Flexivirga oryzae: one gene and its partner. The main gene of each other region encodes a partner of the protein of the gene in region 2 in a complex. Links are inferred from orthologs where the notes say so. Each region holds a gene or a part of one and is shown on either strand. Other genes may lie near its edges.

The links.
Region 1: the proteins of uvrA (region 2) and mfd are in contact, whole or in part, in a crystal structure (PDB 4DFC), measured with the Escherichia coli proteins. The link is inferred for Flexivirga oryzae from one-to-one orthologs.

The regions. Positions count from the first base shown.
Region 1 is NZ_JACHVQ010000006.1:118,756-128,029, forward strand. Bases 5,084-9,264 are described here. They hold mfd (transcription-repair coupling factor), read right to left. Parts: upstream 8,893-9,264; coding sequence 5,284-8,892; downstream 5,084-5,283. Other genes in these bases: FHU39_RS23060 (YgdI/YgdR family lipoprotein), read right to left, coding at 5,084-5,186; FHU39_RS23070 (VOC family protein), read right to left, coding at 8,983-9,264. Outside these bases: FHU39_RS24495 (sensor histidine kinase), read left to right, coding at 1-192; FHU39_RS24500 (roadblock/LC7 domain-containing protein), read left to right, coding at 189-599; FHU39_RS23030 (DUF742 domain-containing protein), read left to right, coding at 635-1,024; FHU39_RS23035 (ATP/GTP-binding protein), read left to right, coding at 1,005-1,595; FHU39_RS23040 (FMN-binding negative transcriptional regulator), read right to left, coding at 1,816-2,457; pyrE (orotate phosphoribosyltransferase), read right to left, coding at 2,491-2,988; FHU39_RS23050 (ribonuclease FAU-1 family protein), read left to right, coding at 3,093-3,686; FHU39_RS23055 (nucleoside triphosphate pyrophosphohydrolase), read right to left, coding at 3,676-4,701; more of FHU39_RS23060, read right to left, coding at 4,641-5,083; more of FHU39_RS23070, read right to left, coding at 9,265-9,274. UniProt on the Escherichia coli protein: Couples transcription and DNA repair by recognizing RNA polymerase (RNAP) stalled at DNA lesions. Mediates ATP-dependent release of RNAP and its truncated transcript from the DNA, and recruitment of nucleotide excision repair machinery to the damaged site.
Region 2 is NZ_JACHVQ010000001.1:1,528,116-1,536,922, reverse strand. Bases 3,425-7,138 are described here. They hold uvrA (excinuclease ABC subunit UvrA), read right to left. Parts: upstream 6,751-7,138; coding sequence 3,625-6,750; downstream 3,425-3,624. Other genes in these bases: FHU39_RS07020 (MBL fold metallo-hydrolase), read left to right, coding at 6,804-7,138; FHU39_RS07030 (Rieske (2Fe-2S) protein), read right to left, coding at 3,425-3,529. In the rest of the region: RNase adapter RapZ, read right to left, coding at 1-749; excinuclease ABC subunit UvrC, read right to left, coding at 746-2,764; more of FHU39_RS07030, read right to left, coding at 3,050-3,424; more of FHU39_RS07020, read left to right, coding at 7,139-7,469; FHU39_RS07015 (C40 family peptidase), read left to right, coding at 7,506-8,261; FHU39_RS07010 (EamA family transporter), read left to right, coding at 8,270-8,807. UniProt on the Escherichia coli protein: The UvrABC repair system catalyzes the recognition and processing of DNA lesions. UvrA is an ATPase and a DNA-binding protein. A damage recognition complex composed of 2 UvrA and 2 UvrB subunits scans DNA for abnormalities.

The DNA of each region.
Region 1 (9,274 bases), on a different replicon or contig from region 2:
CCGGGCAGCGTGGAGTCGGCGAGCGCGACGGGCCCGCACGGCCGGAGCCCGGAGCACGGGCCACTGCGCGACCCGGAGGCACTGCGCGCGAAACTCAGCCGTTACAAGCAGGGCGTCGAACGCGCACGGCGAGCCGCCGCGGCCGACGATTTCGACCAGCACAACGACGACAACGGATCGAGGTCACGGTGACCGACTACTCCACGACAACCGGCCATGACGGCCAGTTCGACTGGCTCGTCTCGAGATTCGTGCAGGACACCCCCGGTGTCGCGCACGCGGTGCTCGTATCGGTCGACGGACTCGTGATCGCCCGGAACGCCGAACTGCCGATCGATCGTGCGGAGCAGATGGCTGCGGTCTCGTCGGGGCTGGCAAGCCTGGCGTCCGGGGCGGCCGGCCTGTTCGACGGTGGAGCCGTGCTGCAGTCCATCATCGAGATGCAGAACGGCTTCGTGCTGCTGATGAGCGTCGGCGACGGGTCACATCTGGCGGTGCTGACCGGCCCGTCCGCGGACATCGGTCAGATCGGGTACGAGATGGCGATCATGGTCGAGCGGGTCGGGCGCGCCGTGGACGCGGCTCCGCGGGCGCGGTGAGCGAACAGGCCCAGTGCGCGAATGACGGATGACCGATGACCGACGAGCCTCCCGAGTGGGATGACGGCGCCGAGGAACCCGCCGCGAGCGTGGTGCGGCCCTACACGCTCACGTCCGGGCGCACCACGTCGGAGGTCGACGTGCCGCTCGAGGCGACCGTCGAGCTCACGGTGGAGGGGCGATCGAAGCGCTGGCCGGCGCACGACCCGACGCGCCGGATCGTCGACCTGTGCGCCGACGAACTGCTCTCGGTCGCGGAGATCGCGGCCCGGGCCGGTCTCGCGATCGGCGTGGCCAGGGTTCTCGTCGGCGACCTGGCAGCCGAGGGCAGTGTGCAGTTGCAACAGACCATGACCGACAGCACGTCCAGTGACGAGCGCATCAACCTCATTGAAAGGACCCTGCGTGGACTCCGCGACCTCTAGCCCGGCCCATCGCACGACGTCGACGAAGATCGTCGTCGCCGGCGGATTCGGGGTCGGCAAGACGACGCTCGTCGGCGCGGTCTCCGAGATCGTCCCCCTGCAGACCGAGGCGACCGTGACCCAGTTGTCGGAGGGGACCGATCACCTCACGTCGACGCCGAACAAGAACACCACCACGGTCGCCATGGACTTCGGTCGCATCACCCTGGCGAACGATCTGGTGCTCTACCTGTTCGGCACGCCCGGTCAACGGCGCTTCTGGTTCATGTGGGACGACCTGGTCAAGGGCGCGATCGGCGCGATCGTGCTCGTCGACACCGCCCGCCTCGGCGACGCCTTCTCGGCCATCGACTACTTCGAAGCCAAAGGCCTGCCGTTCATCGTCGCCGTCAACCAGTTCGACGGCACCCGAGTGCATTCCGAGGCCGAGATCGCCGATGCGCTGGCCATCTCACCGCACATCCCGCTGATGCGGGTCGACGCGCGGGACCGCGACTCGGCGAAGGCCGCGCTCGTGCGCGTGACCGAATTCGCGCTGGAGCAGCACCGGGCCGCGGCGGCGCAGTCGTAAGCGGCGGCGTCCCTGACCTGGCCCGGCCTGGGGCTGGCCTGGCCCGGCCCCAACCCGCGACCGTCGCTACTTCGGGACGCACTTTCCGCGTTACCCTGTCCCCAACCCGCGACCGTCGCTACTTCGGGACGCACTCCGCGAAACCCTGCCCCCAACCCGCGACCGTCGCTACTTCGGGACGCACTTTCCGCGAAACCCCGTCCCCAACCCGCGACCGTCGCTACTTCGGGACGCGGTGGTCGACGGCGCGCATCGCGTCGACGAGCGGTGACCGGCCGGATTCGGCTTCGATGCCGTCCGCGGCGCCGTTGCGGTCCGCGCTGCTGCGTCCGGCGCTCACCTTGAACTTGCCGACGATGCGGGAGATGCGCAGCTCGATCCCCACGATGTCGCCGAGCCGGCCGCGCAGATAATCGGCCGGAGCCTGCCCCATGTGCCACGCGTCGACGCGGCCGCCCTCCATGACCTGGGTCAGTTTCGCGACCGCCGCTCGCGTCCAGCGCAGGTCGTCGTGGACGACGAGTTCGCCATACACGTGTGCCACCAGGTAGTTCCAGGTGGGCACGACCTCATGGTGCTCCTGCTTGGAGGGATACCAGGTCGGCGAGACGTAATGGTCGGCGCCGTTGAAGACGACCAGGGTCTCACCCTCGTGCTGGCCGGCACGCCACACGTCGTTGGCTCGGGCGACGTGACCGATGAGCTTGTCCCCGTCCTCACTCACCTCGAGCAAGAACGGAATGTGGTTGGCACTCAAGGATTTTCCGTCGGAGGTCACCAAGGTCGCGAACGGCACGGAGGAGATCAGCTCCGCAACCTCCGCGGTGGATGGTGCTTCGTCGTGTGCGGGCAGGTAGACCATCCATTCATCGTCGCACCGGCCCGTATGGCGTGCTCAGCCGGCTGCCGCGCGCGCCCGGTCCAGGTCGGCGCGGGTGAACACCGAGCGCACCTCGACCCCCGCGTCGGCGAGCCCGGTCGCCTCGGGCGGTCTCCGGTCGATGGCGCAGACGACCAGGTCGATCCGGGCACCCAGGCGCCGCAGTTCCTCCGCGCCGGCGATGACGGCGCCGCCCGTCGTGATGACGTCCTCGACGAGCACGACGTGTCGGCCTTCGACGGAGCCGCCCTCGGCGAGCTTGCGGGTGCCATACTCCTTGGCCTCCTTGCGCACGAAAACAGTTGGCAGATTTACCAATTGCCCGAGCACCGCTGCAATGGGCACACCACCGAGCTCCAGGCCTCCCAGAACTTCGGCGTCATCGGGTAGCAGCGGCTGCATCCCTGCCGCGACCCGGCGGATGAGCTGCGGGTCGCCCTCGAACAGGTACTTGTCGAAGTACTCGGTCGCCACCTGTCCGGAGCGGAGGGTGAATTCGCCGTGCACCGGCACCGGGAGTCGATGGCCGCGGCGAGGTCCTGATCCGTCATGACCCGTAGCTTGTCATGCTCCCGAAGCCCCGCGCCCAGTGCTCCTGGACCGGCTACGTTGGGCGCATGCAGCTGTTCGAAGCCGGTTCGGTGATCGAGCGCAGGGAGGTGCTCCACGGTCGCCTCTGGCTGTCGACGCCGGTCACCGTCGTCAGAGATGACGGCGACATACTCGCCGTGCGCCTCGATCCGGGTGCGCCGATGACTTTCGCAGCGCACCCGTTCGGGCGCCACCCCTGGGCCGGATCCACCCGATGGGCCGAGACGATCGTCCTGCAGCTCTACCGGCCGCAGCACCTCTACTCGGTCTGGAAGATGTTCGGCGCCGACGGGGCGTTCCGGCAGTGGTACATCAACTTCGAGGCACCGCTGGCCCGCGACGCGGTGTCCATCGACACCGACGACTACGGACTCGACATCGTCATCCGGCCGGACGGCACCTGGTGGTGGAAGGATGTTCCGGACCTGCACCATCAGCGGGCACAGGGGCGCATCGAGGCGCGGACGGTGCTGGCCGTGCTGGAGGCCGCGGCCCAGGTCGAGCAGCATTTGATCGACGGCACCCGGTGGTGGAGCGACTGGGACAGTTGGACGCCCGCCGGTCGCGTCCCGAGCCCGGGCCCGGCCCCGGTGGGCGAGGTCCCGCGAATCACCCGCTGACGGGCGGCCGGGCGACCTCACGCAGCGTCGCGCGCAGGGCAGCGTCGGCCGAGACACCGCCGGCGCGGGCCTGCGCGACCAGCGCCAGCAGCCGGCCGCCGAGATCCGCGCCCTCGTCATACGACACCTGTATGCCGCGGCGGTCCGCCCGGGTGAGCACCTTCTCGGCGATCAGCAACGGCGACAACGACGCGGGGATGCCGGCCAACAGGTCGTCCTCGTCCCGGTCGGACTTCTCGGCGGCCTTGATCCGCTCCCAGGACCGCTCGACCTCGTCGGGAGTGCTGGCATCGCCGTCGCCGAACACGTGCGGGTGACGCCGAATCAGTTTGTCCACCAACAGACTCGCGACATCATCGATGGTGTAACCCGGGTCCTCGTCCGCGGCGATGCGCGCATGGAAGAGCACCTGCAGCAACACGTCACCGAGCTCCTCCGCGACGTGCTCGGTGTCGCCGGTCTCGATCGCCTCGACCGTCTCGTGGGCTTCCTCGAGCAGGTACTTGGCCAGCGACTCGTGCGTCTGCTCGGCGTCCCACGGGCAGCCGCCCGGCGACCGCAGCGCGTCCATCACGGCCACCGCGTCCAACAAGCGCGCACCCGGGACGTCCCAGGAACCGACCAGCACCTCGATCTGCGGCGGGTCCTCCAGCCGGGTCAGCTCCTCGGCGATGGCGTCGGTCAGACCGGGGTCGGCGTCGGGAGAGCTGATCCAGACGATCGACCGCTCCGCGGCGGCCGCGACGAGCGCACGCGCGCTCTCGGCCGCCGACTCGTATGGCGCCGCCGCAACGTCGATGCCGGATGCCGCAACGGCGGCGGGCACCGGGTCGTCCGGGTCCGCGGTCAGCACCTGCGCAGCGCTCTCCAACGCGGTCCAGGCATCCCGGGAAAGCAGACCCGCCGCGACACGGGGGCTGGTCACCAGCACCGTCAGCAGCGGCTGCGGCCCGGTCACTCCGCGGGGTGGCCGTTCGGCGCGGCGCCGGTCGAGGTCGGCGAGGCGCTGATCCACGGCTCCGGAGCGGTCGTCGGCCCGGTCCCCTTGACCCAGGAGCCGTACCGCGGGTTCAGCGTGGCGTTCTGCGCCGCGATCTTCTCGGTGTCGGCCTTGGTCAGGTTGCCCGCGTTGCTGAGCGTCTGCGAGATGTCGTTGACCCGCAGGGCCTCGACCGCGACGTCGGACAGCGTCGACTTCTTGTACTTGTTGCGCAAGTAGGAGTCGGAGAACACGACGCCGTTCTTCTCACCGACCTTGATGATCTCGGGCCCGATGGACAGCACCTGCGCGACGTTCGCCGGGTCGATGCCGTAACCGGTCGCCTTGTTGATCTCGTCCGTGGCGGTCTGCAACTGCTGGCTGGTCACCGTCCGGCCGTCATACTGCAGCGCGGTGGAGCCCCTGTGCATCACACCGTCGGCGCCACATCCGGCGAGCGCAAGGGTGCTGATCGCGACTGCGGCACCCACGACGAACCGTCCGCGGTGGAAGCTGGGCATGGAGAACGGCCTTTCCTTCTGCGATGTCCTGACCAGCGCCGGAGTCCGGCGCGCACCCTGCATCATGCCAGTCCTCGCTGTGGCCGTGAGTGGCCGGTCACGCCGACGCACTCGCGGCCGCGGAGATGTCGTCCAGCAGCACCGCTTTGATCAGCTGCGCCGCCCACCGCAGCACCTCGGTGTCGCGCAGCGGCTTGCCGCCGACGGGTGCCGTCTTGGGTTGCGGCACGAGGATCTGATGTATGGCGGGCTTGACCATCGTGCCCTTGTAGATGCGCTCCAGCCGCAACTGCTGGCTCTCCCGCAGCTCGACCGGGCCGAAGCGCACCATCCGCCCCTGCAGTGCGATGTCGCCGATGCCGGCCTGCCGGGCGATGGTCCGCAGCCGGGCCACCTCGAAGAGGTGCTGCACCGGCTCGGGCGGCGCGCCGTACCGGTCGCGCAGCTCGGCCTCGATCTCGCCGAGCGCCGCCTCGTCCTCGACGGTGGCCAGCTTCTTGTAGGCCTCCAGCCGCAGCCGCTCCCCCGGCACGTACTCGTGCGGCAGGTGCGCGTCGACCGGCAGCTCGATCTTGACCTCGGTCGGGGCTGGCGACGTGCCGTCCCCGCGGAAGTCCGCGACGGCCTCCCCCACCATCCGGACGTAGAGGTCGAACCCGACCCCGGCGATGTGCCCGGACTGTTCGCCGCCGAGCAGGTTGCCGGCGCCGCGGATCTCCAGGTCCTTCATCGCGACCTGCATGCCGGCACCGAGATCGGTGTGGCTGGCGATCGTCTGTAGCCGGTCGTGTGCGGTGTCGGTGAGCGGCTTCTCCGGCGGGAAGAGGAAGTAGGAGTAGGCGCGCTCGCGGCCACGACCGACGCGCCCGCGCAGCTGGTGCAGCTGGGACAGACCGAGCTGGTCGGAGCGGTCCACGATGAGCGTGTTGGCGTTGGAGATGTCCAGGCCGGTCTCGATGATCGTGGTGCACACCAGCACGTCGTACTCGCGGTCCCAGAAGCCGGTGACGACGTCCTCCAGGCGGTGCTCGGACATCTTGCCGTGTGCCGTGGCTACCCGCGCCTCGGGCACCAGCTCGCGCAGCCGGGACGCGGCCTTCTCGATCGTGCCGACCTTGTTGTGCACGAAGAAGACCTGGCCCTCACGCATCAGCTCACGTCGTATGGCGGCGCCCACCTGCTTCTCCTCGTAGGCGCCGACGAAGGTCAGCACCGGGTGCCGCTCCTCGGGAGGCGTTGCCAGCGTGGACATCTCGCGGATGCCGGTCACGGCCATCTCCAGGGTGCGCGGGATCGGGGTCGCGGACATCGCGAGCACGTCGACGGCGGTGCGCATCTGCTTGAGCTGTTCCTTGTGCTCGACGCCGAAGCGCTGCTCCTCGTCGATGACCACGAGGCCGAGGTCCTTGAACTTCACCTCGTTGGACAGCAGCCGATGCGTGCCGATGACCAGATCGACCGTGCCGGAACGCAATCCGTCGATGATCTCGCGTGCCTCGCGGTCGCTCTGGAAGCGGGAGAGCGCCTTGACCACGACCGGGAACCCGGCGTAGCGCTCGGTGAACGTCTGATGGTGCTGTTTGACCAGCAGGGTGGTCGGCACCAGCACCGCCACCTGCTTCCCGTCCTGGATCGCCTTGAACGCGGCGCGGATCGCGATCTCGGTCTTGCCGTAACCGACGTCGCCGCAGATGAGCCGGTCCATCGGCACCGACTTCTCCATGTCGGCCTTGACCTCGTCGATGCTGCTGGCCTGGTCGGGGGTCTCGATGTAGGCGAACGCGTCCTCCAGTTCGCGCTGCCACGGGGTGTCCGGGCCGAAGGCGTGGCCCTCGGTCGCCATCCGCGCCGAGTAGAGCTGGATGAGCTCGGCGGCGATCTGCCGGACGTGCCGACGGGCGCGGGATTTGGTTGTCTGCCAGTCTGATCCGCCCATCTTGTTGAGGGACGGCTGCTCACCGCCGACGTAACGGGTGACCTGGTCCAGCTGGTCGGTCGGCACGTACAGCTGGTCAGCCGGCTGACCCTTCTTGGACGGCGCGTAGTCGATGACCAGGTATTCGCGGGTCGCACCGCCGACGGTGCGCTGCATCATCTTCGCGAACCGGCCGACACCGTGCTGCTCGTGCACGACGAAGTCGCCCGGGTGCAGCTGCAACGGGTCGACGACGTTGCGGCGCCGCGACGGCATCCTGCGCATGTCCTTGGTGCTGCCGCCGTGCGTTGAGGAACCGGTCAGGTCGTTCTCCGTGAGGAGCACGAACTCGCTTGATGCCAGAGCGAACCCGTTGCCCAAAGCGCCGGTCGCGATCTCCACTGCGCCCGGCGTGAGCTGTTCGATCCGGTGCGACGCCACGTCGTGGTCACGCAGCACCTCACCGATGCGGTGCCCGAGCCCAGGTCCCTCGGTGACGACCAGCACCCGGTTGCCGGCGCCCACCCAGTCGCGAATGTCGGCGACCGCCTGCTCGGTGCTGCCACGGTAGAGCGGCACGTCAGCGGTCCCGATGGTGACCTGTTCCCCGGAGAGCGCGTCGTCCTCCTGGAACTCGGCCAGCTCGGCATCGGTCGCGAACGCGGAGAACGACCACCAGGCAAGTCCCGCGGACAGCGCATGGTCGCGCAGTTCGGCGATCGACCAGTAGGAGGCCGTCCCCAGCACGGACTGCAGGTCGACCGGCACCGCGTTGCCTGCGGCGGCGTTGGACCAGCTGGCGTCCAGGAATTCGGCGCTGGTCGCGACCAGGTCGTGTGCCCGTCGACGGACGCGTTCCGGATCGGCGAGCAGCACGTGGGTGCCCTGCGGCAGCACGTCCAGCAGCGTTTCCATCCCGCCCGCGGTGCCGCCGGCGAGTAGGATCGGCGCGAGCGACTCCATCCCCTCGACCGCGATCCCCTCGGCGATCTTGAGCAGCATGTCCTGGACGCCGGGCAACTGGGCGGCGAGGGTGCGCGCCCGTGCGCGCACGTCCTCGGTGAGCAACAGTTCACGGCACGGCGGCGCCCACAGGCCGTGCTCCGCGATGTCGAGGCTGCGCTGATCGGCGACCTTGAACCAACGGATCTCTTCGATCGTGTCGCCCCAGAACTCCACCCGCACCGGGTGCTCCTCGGTGGGCGGGAACACATCGAGGATGCCGCCGCGGACGGCGAATTCGCCCCGTCGTTCGACCAGATCGGTGCGGGTGTATGCCGCACCCGCCAACGCCTCGACGACCTCGGGCAGCTCCGCGTCCTGTCCGATGCGCAGCGAGACCGGCGCGAGGTCACCGAGGCCCTTGGCGATCGGCTGCATGAGCGCCCGGACGCTGGCGACCACGACCGCGATCTCGCCATACGCCTCGTCCTCGGCGTCCGGGTGCGCCAGGCGGCGGAGCACCGCGAGACGCCGGCCCACCGTGTCGCTGCGCGGGCTCAGCCGCTCGTGCGGCAGCGTCTCCCAGCTGGGGAACTCGACGACCTGCTCGGCGGGCAGGAAGCCGCGCAGGCACGCTGCCAGGTCCTGCGCCTCCCGCCCGGTCGCGGTCACTGCGAGCACGGTGCGCGCCGGCCGGTCGGCGCCGCCCTGGGCGACGAGGGCGGCCAGTGGTCCGCGAGCGCCGGCGGCACACGCGATGTCGACGACGTTCGCCGTGCCGACGTGCGACAGCAGTCGCGCGACGGCGTCGTCCCGCGCGAGCAGGTCGAGCATGGGTTGCAGGCTCACCGGTGGGCAACTCCTTGATCGTCGTACCCGCCGGGGCGGGCACGCAAAAGGGCCCCGTTCGCAGGCGAGACGGGGTTGTCGGGATCGATTCTAGTCGGCCGCGGTATCGGGCCACGTCGTGGCGTGGGCGTCGAAGTCGGCCCCGGTCTGCACGGGCACGACGCAGAAGATCATGCCACCCGGGTCGGCGAGGATCGCGTAGTGCGGGTTGTCGCGCGACTCCTGCACGGTCGCTCCTGCCGCGACCAGGCGGGCCACCTCGGCGTCGATGTCGTCGGTCTCGATGTCGAGGTGGAGCCGCGGCGCACCGTCGTCCAGCCGCTGCAAGGCGAGCATCACGCCGCCTGGCAGCCGGTCCAGGCCCTCGAACGGGTCGTCCGGC
Region 2 (8,807 bases):
TAACCGGCGGTCATCGGCTCCAGCAGGCTCAGGGTGCGGTCGAGGAACTCCTTGGCACCGGGCTGGGCGAGCACGTAGTCGGCGACGATCGCCTCCTGGCCGGTGTGCGGCCGCAGCTGCGGGTTCCAGAACGGGTTGGGCAGGAAGCGCATGTCGAAGACCAGGTCGGCGTCCAGCGGGATGCCGTACTTGAACCCGAACGACATGACCGCGACGCGCAGTGCCGGGCCCTCGTCGCCGCCGACGAACTCGCGCACCTTGCTGCTGAGCTGGTGGACGTTGAGACCGCTGGTGTCGATCAGGATGTCGGCCGTGGAGCGCAGGTCACGCAGGGTTTCGCGTTCTGCCTGGATGCCGTCCAGCAGCCGGCCCTCGCCCTGCAGCGGGTGCGGGCGGCGGACCGACTCGAAGCGGCGCACCAAGGCCTCGTCGGTCGCGTCCATGAAGATGACCGTCGGCCGCCACCCCTCGTCACGCAGGTGGTCCAGGCCCTCCCGGAAGTCGGTGAAGAACTCCCGTGACCGGACGTCGACGACGGCCGCCAGACGCGGCAGGTCGTCACGGTTGTCGACGCTCTGCTTGGCGAGCAGGTCCGCCATGGAGACCAGCAGTTGCGGCGGGAGGTTGTCGATGACGTACCACCCGCGGTCCTCGAGCACGTTGGCGGCGGTGGTGCGTCCCGCGCCGCTCATACCCGTGACGACGATCAGCTCCGGCGACCCCGCCGGGGGCTCCTCCGAGGTGGTCATCGGATCGTCTCCTTGTCGTCCAGCACTTCACCGGTGGTCAGGTTGACCGCAGGTGTCGCGTCGCCATCTTCTTTCAGGTGTGAGTGCACCGTAGCGGCGAGAGCGGGCCCGATGCCCTTCACCGCGGCAATCTCGTCCGCTGTTGCCGCCCGGAGCCTCTTGACCGAACCGAACTGCTTCAGCAGCGCCTTGCGACGGACTGCGCCCAGCCCGGGTATGTCGTCCAGCGCCGACCGCGTCATCGCCTTGGATCGGCGCTGCCGGTGGAAGGTGATCGCGAAGCGGTGCGCCTCGTCGCGCACCCGCTGCAACAGGTAGAGGCCGTCACTGGTGCGCGGCAGGATCACCGGGAAGTCGTCGCCGGGCAGCCAGACCTCTTCGAGTCGTTTGGCCAGACCGACCACGGCGACGTCGTCGATGCCCAGGCCCTCCAGGGCGCGCGACGCGGCGTCCACCTGCGGCTTGCCGCCGTCGACGACCACCAGTTGCGGCGGGTAGGCGAATCGCTTGGGTTTGCCGGTGGTTTCGTCGATCGGGCCACTGCCCGGTGACGGCTCGTCGGTGTCGTCCAGCTCGATGTCCCCGGCGTTGTCACGGTCCTCGAGGTAGTGCCGGAACCGGCGGGTGAGGATCTCGTCCATGGCGGCGGTGTCGTCGACCCGGACGGACCCGTCGGGCTGCGGGGTGCCGCGCACGATGAACCGCCGGTATTCGCCCTTGCGGGGCAGCCCGTCCTCGAAGACGACCATCGAGGCGACGACGTTGGTGCCCTGCACGTGGCTGACGTCGAAGCACTCGATGCGCAGTGGCGCCTGCTGCAGTTCGAGCGCGTCCTGCAGGTCCTGCAACGCCTGGCTGCGCGCGGTGAGGTCACCGGCGCGGGCCACCTTGTGCCGGGCGAGGGCCTGCGTGGCGTTGCGGTTGACCGTTTCCATCAGCGTGTGTTTGTCACCACGCTGCGGCACGCGCAGGTCGACGTTCGCGCCGCGGACCTCGGACAGCAGATCTGCCATCGCCTCCGGCTCCGGCGGCAACGCCGGCACCAGCACCTCACGCGGCACACCTTCGGGAGACTCCCCGCCATACACCTGCCCGAGCAAGCGCTCGACCACCTCGGCGAGCCCGAGATCACCCTCACTCTGCTTGTCGACCACCCAGCCCCGCTGGCCACGGATGCGTCCACCGCGCACGTGGAAGACCTGCACCGCGGCCTCCAGCTCGTCGTCGGCGATCCCGAAGACGTCGGCGTCGGTCGCGTCCGGCAGCACGACCGCGGACCGCTCCAGGGCCTTCTCCAGCGCCTGCAGGTCGTCCCGTCGCCGTGCGGCCGTCTCGAAGTCGAGTTCGTCGCTGGCAGCACGCATTTCGCGCTCCAGCCGCTTGACGAACCGGCCGGTGTTGCCGGCCATGAAGTCGCAGAACTCCTCCGCGATCGCCCGGTGCTCCTCCGGGGTGACCCGACCGACACAGGGCGCCGAGCACTTGTCGATGTAACCCAGCAGGCACGGCCGGCCGACCTGCCCGGCGCGCCGGAAGACGCCGCTGCTGCAGGTGCGCAGCGGGAAGACCCGCAGCAGCTGGTCGAGCGTCTCGCGGATCGCCCACGCGTGCGCGTAGGGCCCGAAGTAGCGGGTGCCCTTGCGCTTGGTCCCGCGCATCACCTGCGCCCGGGGGAACTCCTCGCCCATGGTGACCGCGAGGTAGGGGTAGGACTTGTCGTCGCGGTACTTGACGTTGAACCGCGGGTCGAACTCCTTGATCCAGGAGTATTCGAGCTGCAGCGCCTCCACCTCGTTGCGCACCACGGTCCATTCGACGCTGGCTCCGGTGGTGACCATGGTGCGGGTGCGCGGGTGCAGTGCCGCGATGTCCTGGAAGTACGACGACAGCCGGCTGCGCAGCGATTTGGCCTTGCCGACGTAGATGACCCGGCGGTCCTTGTCGCGGAACTTGTAGACACCGGGGTCGACCGGGATCTCCCCCGGCTTCGGGCGGTATGACGAAGGATCGGCCACAACTCCACTCTATGGACTCACCCGGACACCCCGACGCCGTCCCCGCACCCCGACCGTCGGCACTACGGGACATCCCCGGGCCGGAAACCCGTCCCCAACCACCGACCGTCGGCACTACGGGACGCCTTCGCACCGAAAACCCGTCCCCACCCACCGACCGTCGGCACCACGGGACACCTTCGGGCCGAAAACCCGTCCCCACCCACCGACCGTCGGCACCACGGGACACCTTCGCACCGAAAACCCGTCCCCACCCACCGACCGTCGGCACTACGGGACGCCTGCTCAGGAGATGACGACCCGGGATCCCTTGACCGTCGCGGTCTTGGCTTCCAGCGGCTTGGTCGCGGGTCCTTGCAGCACGGAGCCGTCCTTGATGCTGAACTCGCTGCCGTGGCAGGCGCACATGATCTTCTCGCCCTGGATCTGCGAGACCGGGCACTGCTGGTGCGTGCACAGGTAGTTGAACGCCTTGAACTCGCCGCTGGTGGGCTGGGTGATGACCGTCTGCAGGTTGTCGTCGATGATGCCGCTGCCGACCGGGACCTTCGACGTCGCGACGCTCTCGGCGGCACCGCCTGCCGAGCCGCCGTGCGTCACCGAGGCGCCGGTGCTGCCGGCCGCATCGGCAGCGCTCGACCCACCACACCCGGCCAGCGCGGCCACCACCGTGAGTCCGCCGATGAGGCCGGCGGAGCACAGCACCGCACGCCGCGGGGTCCCTTCACCGGGTGCGTCGGCAGGACGGTCGTCTCGGGTCGTCATGGGACCATGATGCGGTACTTGAATGGTCAACAGGTTGCGAAGGCCTGTGCATCCGCTGTGCACCGGCGCCGCACCCGGGACAGCGGTGCACCGGGTCAGTTCGCCCGCGTCGCCTTCGCGTTCGGTGCCTTCGCGGTGGCAGCGGGCTTGGCCGAGCGTGCCGCCGCGGCGGCGGTCCGGGTGCGGGTGGGCGACGTGGTGGCTGCGGCCTTGGTGGCGGCCGTCTTCCGCGCCGCCTTCTTCGTCGCCGTCTTCTTCGCGCTCGCCTTCTTCGTCGTCGCCTTCTTCGTCGGCGACGCCTTGGCCTGCGACGGCCGAGCGGCCCGGGTCGTCTTGGCGAGCAGCGGCGCGAGGAACTGACCGGTGTAGCTGTCCGCGACCTCGGCCACCTCCTCCGGGGTGCCGGTCGCCACGATGGTGCCGCCCCGGTGCCCGCCCTCGGGGCCCATGTCGAGGATCCAGTCGGCCGACTTGATCACGTCGAGATTGTGCTCGATCACGATCACCGTGTTGCCCTTGTCGACCAGGCCCTGCAGCACCCCGAGCAGCTTGCGGATGTCCTCGAAGTGCAAACCGGTGGTGGGCTCGTCGAGCACGTAGATGGTGCGGCCGGTGGAACGCTTCTGCAGCTCGGAGGCGAGCTTCACGCGCTGCGCCTCGCCACCGGACAGGGTCGGCGCCGGCTGCCCGAGCCGGACGTAACCCAGCCCGACGTCGACCAGGGTGTTCATGTGCCGCGCGATGGCGGGCACCGCCGCGAAGAAGTCCTTCGCCTCCTCGATCGGCATGTCGAGCACGTCCGCGATCGTCTTGCCCTTGAAGTGCACCTCGAGCGTCTCGCGGTTGTAGCGGGCGCCGTGGCACACCTCGCACGGGACGTAGACGTCCGGCAGGAAGTTCATCTCGATCTTGATGGTGCCGTCACCGCTGCAGGCCTCGCAGCGACCACCCTTGACGTTGAACGAGAAGCGTCCCGGCTGGTAACCGCGCACCTTCGCCTCGGTCGTCTCGGCGAACAGCTTGCGGATGTTGTCGAAGACCCCGGTGTAGGTCGCGGGGTTGCTCCGCGGGGTGCGGCCGATCGGGCTCTGGTCGACGTGGACGACCTTGTCCAGCTGGTCCAGACCCTCCACCGTGCGGTGCCGCCCGGGCACGTGCCGGGCGCCGTTGAGCTGGTTGGCCAGCACGTTGTAGAGGATGTGGTTGACCAGCGTCGACTTGCCGGAGCCGGAAACACCGGTGACCGCCACGAGATTGCCGAGCGGTATGGCGGCGTCGATGTTCTGCAGGTTGTGCTCGCGCGCCCCGCGGACGACGATCTGGCGACCGTCCTGCGGCCGGCGGATCGCCGGGGTCAGGATCTCGCGACGACCGGACAGGTAGGCGCCGGTGATCGAGTCGGGGTGCTCCAACAGCTCCTTGACCGGACCCGAGTGCACGACGTTGCCGCCGTGCTCGCCCGCGCCCGGCCCGATGTCGACGACCCAGTCGGCGGTGGCGATGGTGTCCTCGTCGTGCTCCACGACGATCAGCGTGTTGCCCAGGTCGCGCAACCGGGTCAGCGTCTCGATCAGCCGGTGGTTGTCGCGCTGGTGCAGACCGATGGACGGCTCGTCGAGCACGTAGAGCACGCCGACCAGCCCCGAACCGATCTGGGTGGCCAGCCGGATGCGCTGCGCCTCACCGCCGGACAGCGTCGCCGCGGGCCGGTCGAGCGACAGGTAGTCGAGACCGACGTCCAGCAGGAATCCGAGCCGTGCGTCGACCTCGCGGATCACCCGCTCGGCGATCTGCCGCTCCCGCGGTGTGAAGTCGACGTTGTCCAGGAAGCCGGCCGACTCGGAGATCGGCAGCGCGCAGACCTCGGCGATGGAACGTCCGCCGATGGTCACCGCCAGCGACTCGGGCTTCAGCCGGGCGCCGCGGCAGACCGGGCAGGGCACCTCCCGCATGTAGCCCTCGTAGCGGTCCCGGCTCCAGTCGGACTCGGTCTCCTCGTGCCGCCGCTTGATGAACGGTATGACGCCCTCGAAGCCCGTGGAGTAGCTGCGTTCGCGGCCGTAGCGGTTGCGGTACTTGACGTGCACCTTGTGGTTCCGGCCGTGCAGCAGCGCCTCCTTGGCACGCTCCGGCAGCGCTCGCCACGGCACGTCGAGGCTGAACTTCTGCTCGTCGGCGAGCGCGCCGATGACCCGCAGGAAGTAGTCGGTCGACTGCGCGCCCTGCGCCCACGGCAGGATCGCGCCCTCCCGGATCGACTTGTCCTGGTCGGGGATCACCAGGTCGATGTCGACCTCCAGCTCGGTGCCGATACCGGTGCAGGTCGGGCACGCGCCGAACGGGCTGTTGAACGAGAACGAGCGGGGCTCGATCTCGTCCATCGCGAGCGGGTGCTCGTTGGGGCAGGCCATCTTCTCGGAGAAGCGCCGCTCCCGCCGGGGGTCGTCGGCGTCCAGGTCGACCAGGTCGGCGATCATCACACCACCGGCCAGGCCGAGCGCCGTCTCGACCGAGTCGGTGATCCGCTGCTTGCCGGAGGCATCACCCTCCTTGGCCACCAGCCGGTCGACGACGACCTCGATCGTGTGCTTCTTCTGCTTGGCGAGCTTCGGCGGCTCGGTGAGCGTCACGACCTCGCCGTCGACCCGCGCCCGCGAGTAGCCCTTGGCCTGCAACTCGGCGAACAACTCGAGGTATTCGCCCTTGCGCGCCCGCACCACCGGGGCCAGCACCTGGTAGCGGGTGCGGTCCGGCAGCGCCAGCAGCTGGTCGACGATCTGTTGCGGTGTCTGCCGGCCGACCGGCTCACCGCACACCGGGCAGTGCGGCCGCCCGGCGCGGGCGAAGAGCAGGCGCAGGTAGTCGTAGACCTCGGTGATGGTGCCGACGGTCGAGCGCGGGTTGCGGTTGGTCGACTTCTGGTCGATCGACACCGCGGGCGACAGACCCTCGATGAAGTCGACGTCCGGCTTGTCCATCTGGCCGAGGAACTGCCGGGCGTATGCCGACAGCGACTCGACATACCGGCGCTGTCCCTCGGCGAAGATGGTGTCGAAGGCGAGTGACGACTTGCCCGAACCGGACAGCCCGGTGAAGACCACGAGCGCGTCGCGCGGGATGTCGATCGAGATGTCCTGGAGGTTGTGCTCGCGAGCACCACGCACCCGGAGGTGGTCGCGGCCCCGACTTGATGGCACGGTGGATGACGGAGGCGTTGGCACGAGCTCAATGCTAGGTCGCACCACCGACAACCCCGAATCGTGAGGAGACTTCGATGATGTACGACGGTCACGTGACCCCTGGTGATGCTCCTGCGACGCGTGATGCGGGTCCGGCGCGGATCAGCAAGCTCAGCGTCTCGGACATGCACAACAACGTCTACCTGGTGACCGACGCGGCGAGCGGTGAGGCGCTGCTCATCGACGCCGCCGACGACTGGCCGGCGATCGCGGCGATGGTCGAGGCGGACGGCGGCCGGGTCACCCAGATCGTCACCACGCACCGGCACTGGGACCACGTGCGGGCCCTGCCGGACGCGGTGGGCGCGACCGGAGCCCGCACCCTCGCGGGCGCGGACGACGCGGACGAGCTGCCGGTCGCCGTCGACCAGCGGCTGGCCGACGGCGACACCGTCCGCGTCGGCGACCTGACGCTCGACGTGATCGCCCTGCGCGGGCACACGCCCGGGTCCGTCGCACTGTCGTTCCGGGGCGACGACGGTCACACCCACCTGTTCACCGGCGACTCCCTCTTCCCCGGAGGCGTAGGAGCGACGAATCACGCCGACTACCAGTCGTTCCCGCAGCTGATCGACGACGTCGAGGAGCGCGTGTTCGGCCGGTACGACGACGACACCTGGGTCTACCCGGGGCACGGTGACGACACGACCCTCGGGGCCGAGCGCCCGCAGCTGGCGGAGTGGCGATCGCGGGGCTGGTGAGCGCGGGCGGCAGCGAGCGTGTTGGATGGGCTGGTGATGATTGACGCGGAAGCCGCACAACTGGCAATTGTGAACGTCGGGGTCACCGGGCTGTGGAACGCGCCCGGCTCTCCCCGGCCCGTCGACGGACCCATCGTCGCCGACCGGCCCGACCACGCTCGCTGGCTCGCCGACCTGGACGCGCAGCCGACGCTCGAGGAGGGTCGCCTCGGCCTCTACGAGCGTTTCGACTCCGAACTCCTCGAGGGTGAGCCGGTCCTCGTCGGTGGCGAGGAGGAGGCGGGCTGGACCCGGGTCACCGCACCGTGGCAGCCGTATGACGGCAGCGACACCGGCTACCCGGGATACGTCCGCACCGCCCACCTACGGCTCGTCGACGACGCCCCCGTCGGCCGCCTCCCCGACTGCGGCGTCGCGCCGACCGTCGACAACTTCCTCACCGAGGCGCGCCGGCACATCGGTCTCGGCTACCTCTGGGGCGGCATCTCCCCCGCCGGACTGGACTGCTCCGGTCTGGTCCACTACGCGCTGCGCCGCCTCGGGGTGATCTTCGCCCGCGACGGCGGCGACCAGTACCGCGCGTGCGACGACGTGCCGGTCGACGAGGCACGACCGGGCGACCTGTACTTCTTCGCCTACCCCGGCAAGACGATCCACCACGTCGGCATCGTCACCGGCCCGCGGCGGATCCTGCACTCGCCGTCCACCGGCGAGGTCGTCGTCGAGGAGGACATGCCGGCGCACCGCCAGGAGACCCTGACGGTCATCGGCCGGATCCGCCAACTGCAATAATCACCGGCATGAGGCGCGGCGCGGGGACTGTCCCCGCGCCGTTGCTCGTGCTGGGCAGCATCGTGTCCGTCCAGTTCGGCGGCGCACTGGCCGTGACGCTGCTGCCGCTCGTCGGCGTCTCCGGGTCGGTCGCGCTCCGGCTGGCGCTCGCGACCCTGCTGATGTGGCCGTGGGTCCGCCCGTCGCTGCGCGGTCGCAGCCGCTCCGACTGGGTGGCCGTCGCGGCCTACGGTGCGACCCTCGGCGCGATGAACCTCGCGTTCTACGGGTCGCTGCGCCGGTTGCCGATCGGTGTCGCCGTCACCATCGAGTTCATCGGCCCGCTGGTGCTGTCGGCGATCCTGTCGCGGCACGTCCGGGACTTCCTCGCGATCCTGCTCGCAGCGGCGGGGGTCGTCCTGGTCTCCGGCGCGGTCAGCACACCGCTCGGCGACCTCGACCTGGTGGGCATCCTGCTGGCACTCACCGCCGGGGCGTGCTGGGCGATCTACATCCTCACCTCCCGGCGCACCGGCCGGCACTTCTCCGGGGTGGAGGGCCTGGCGA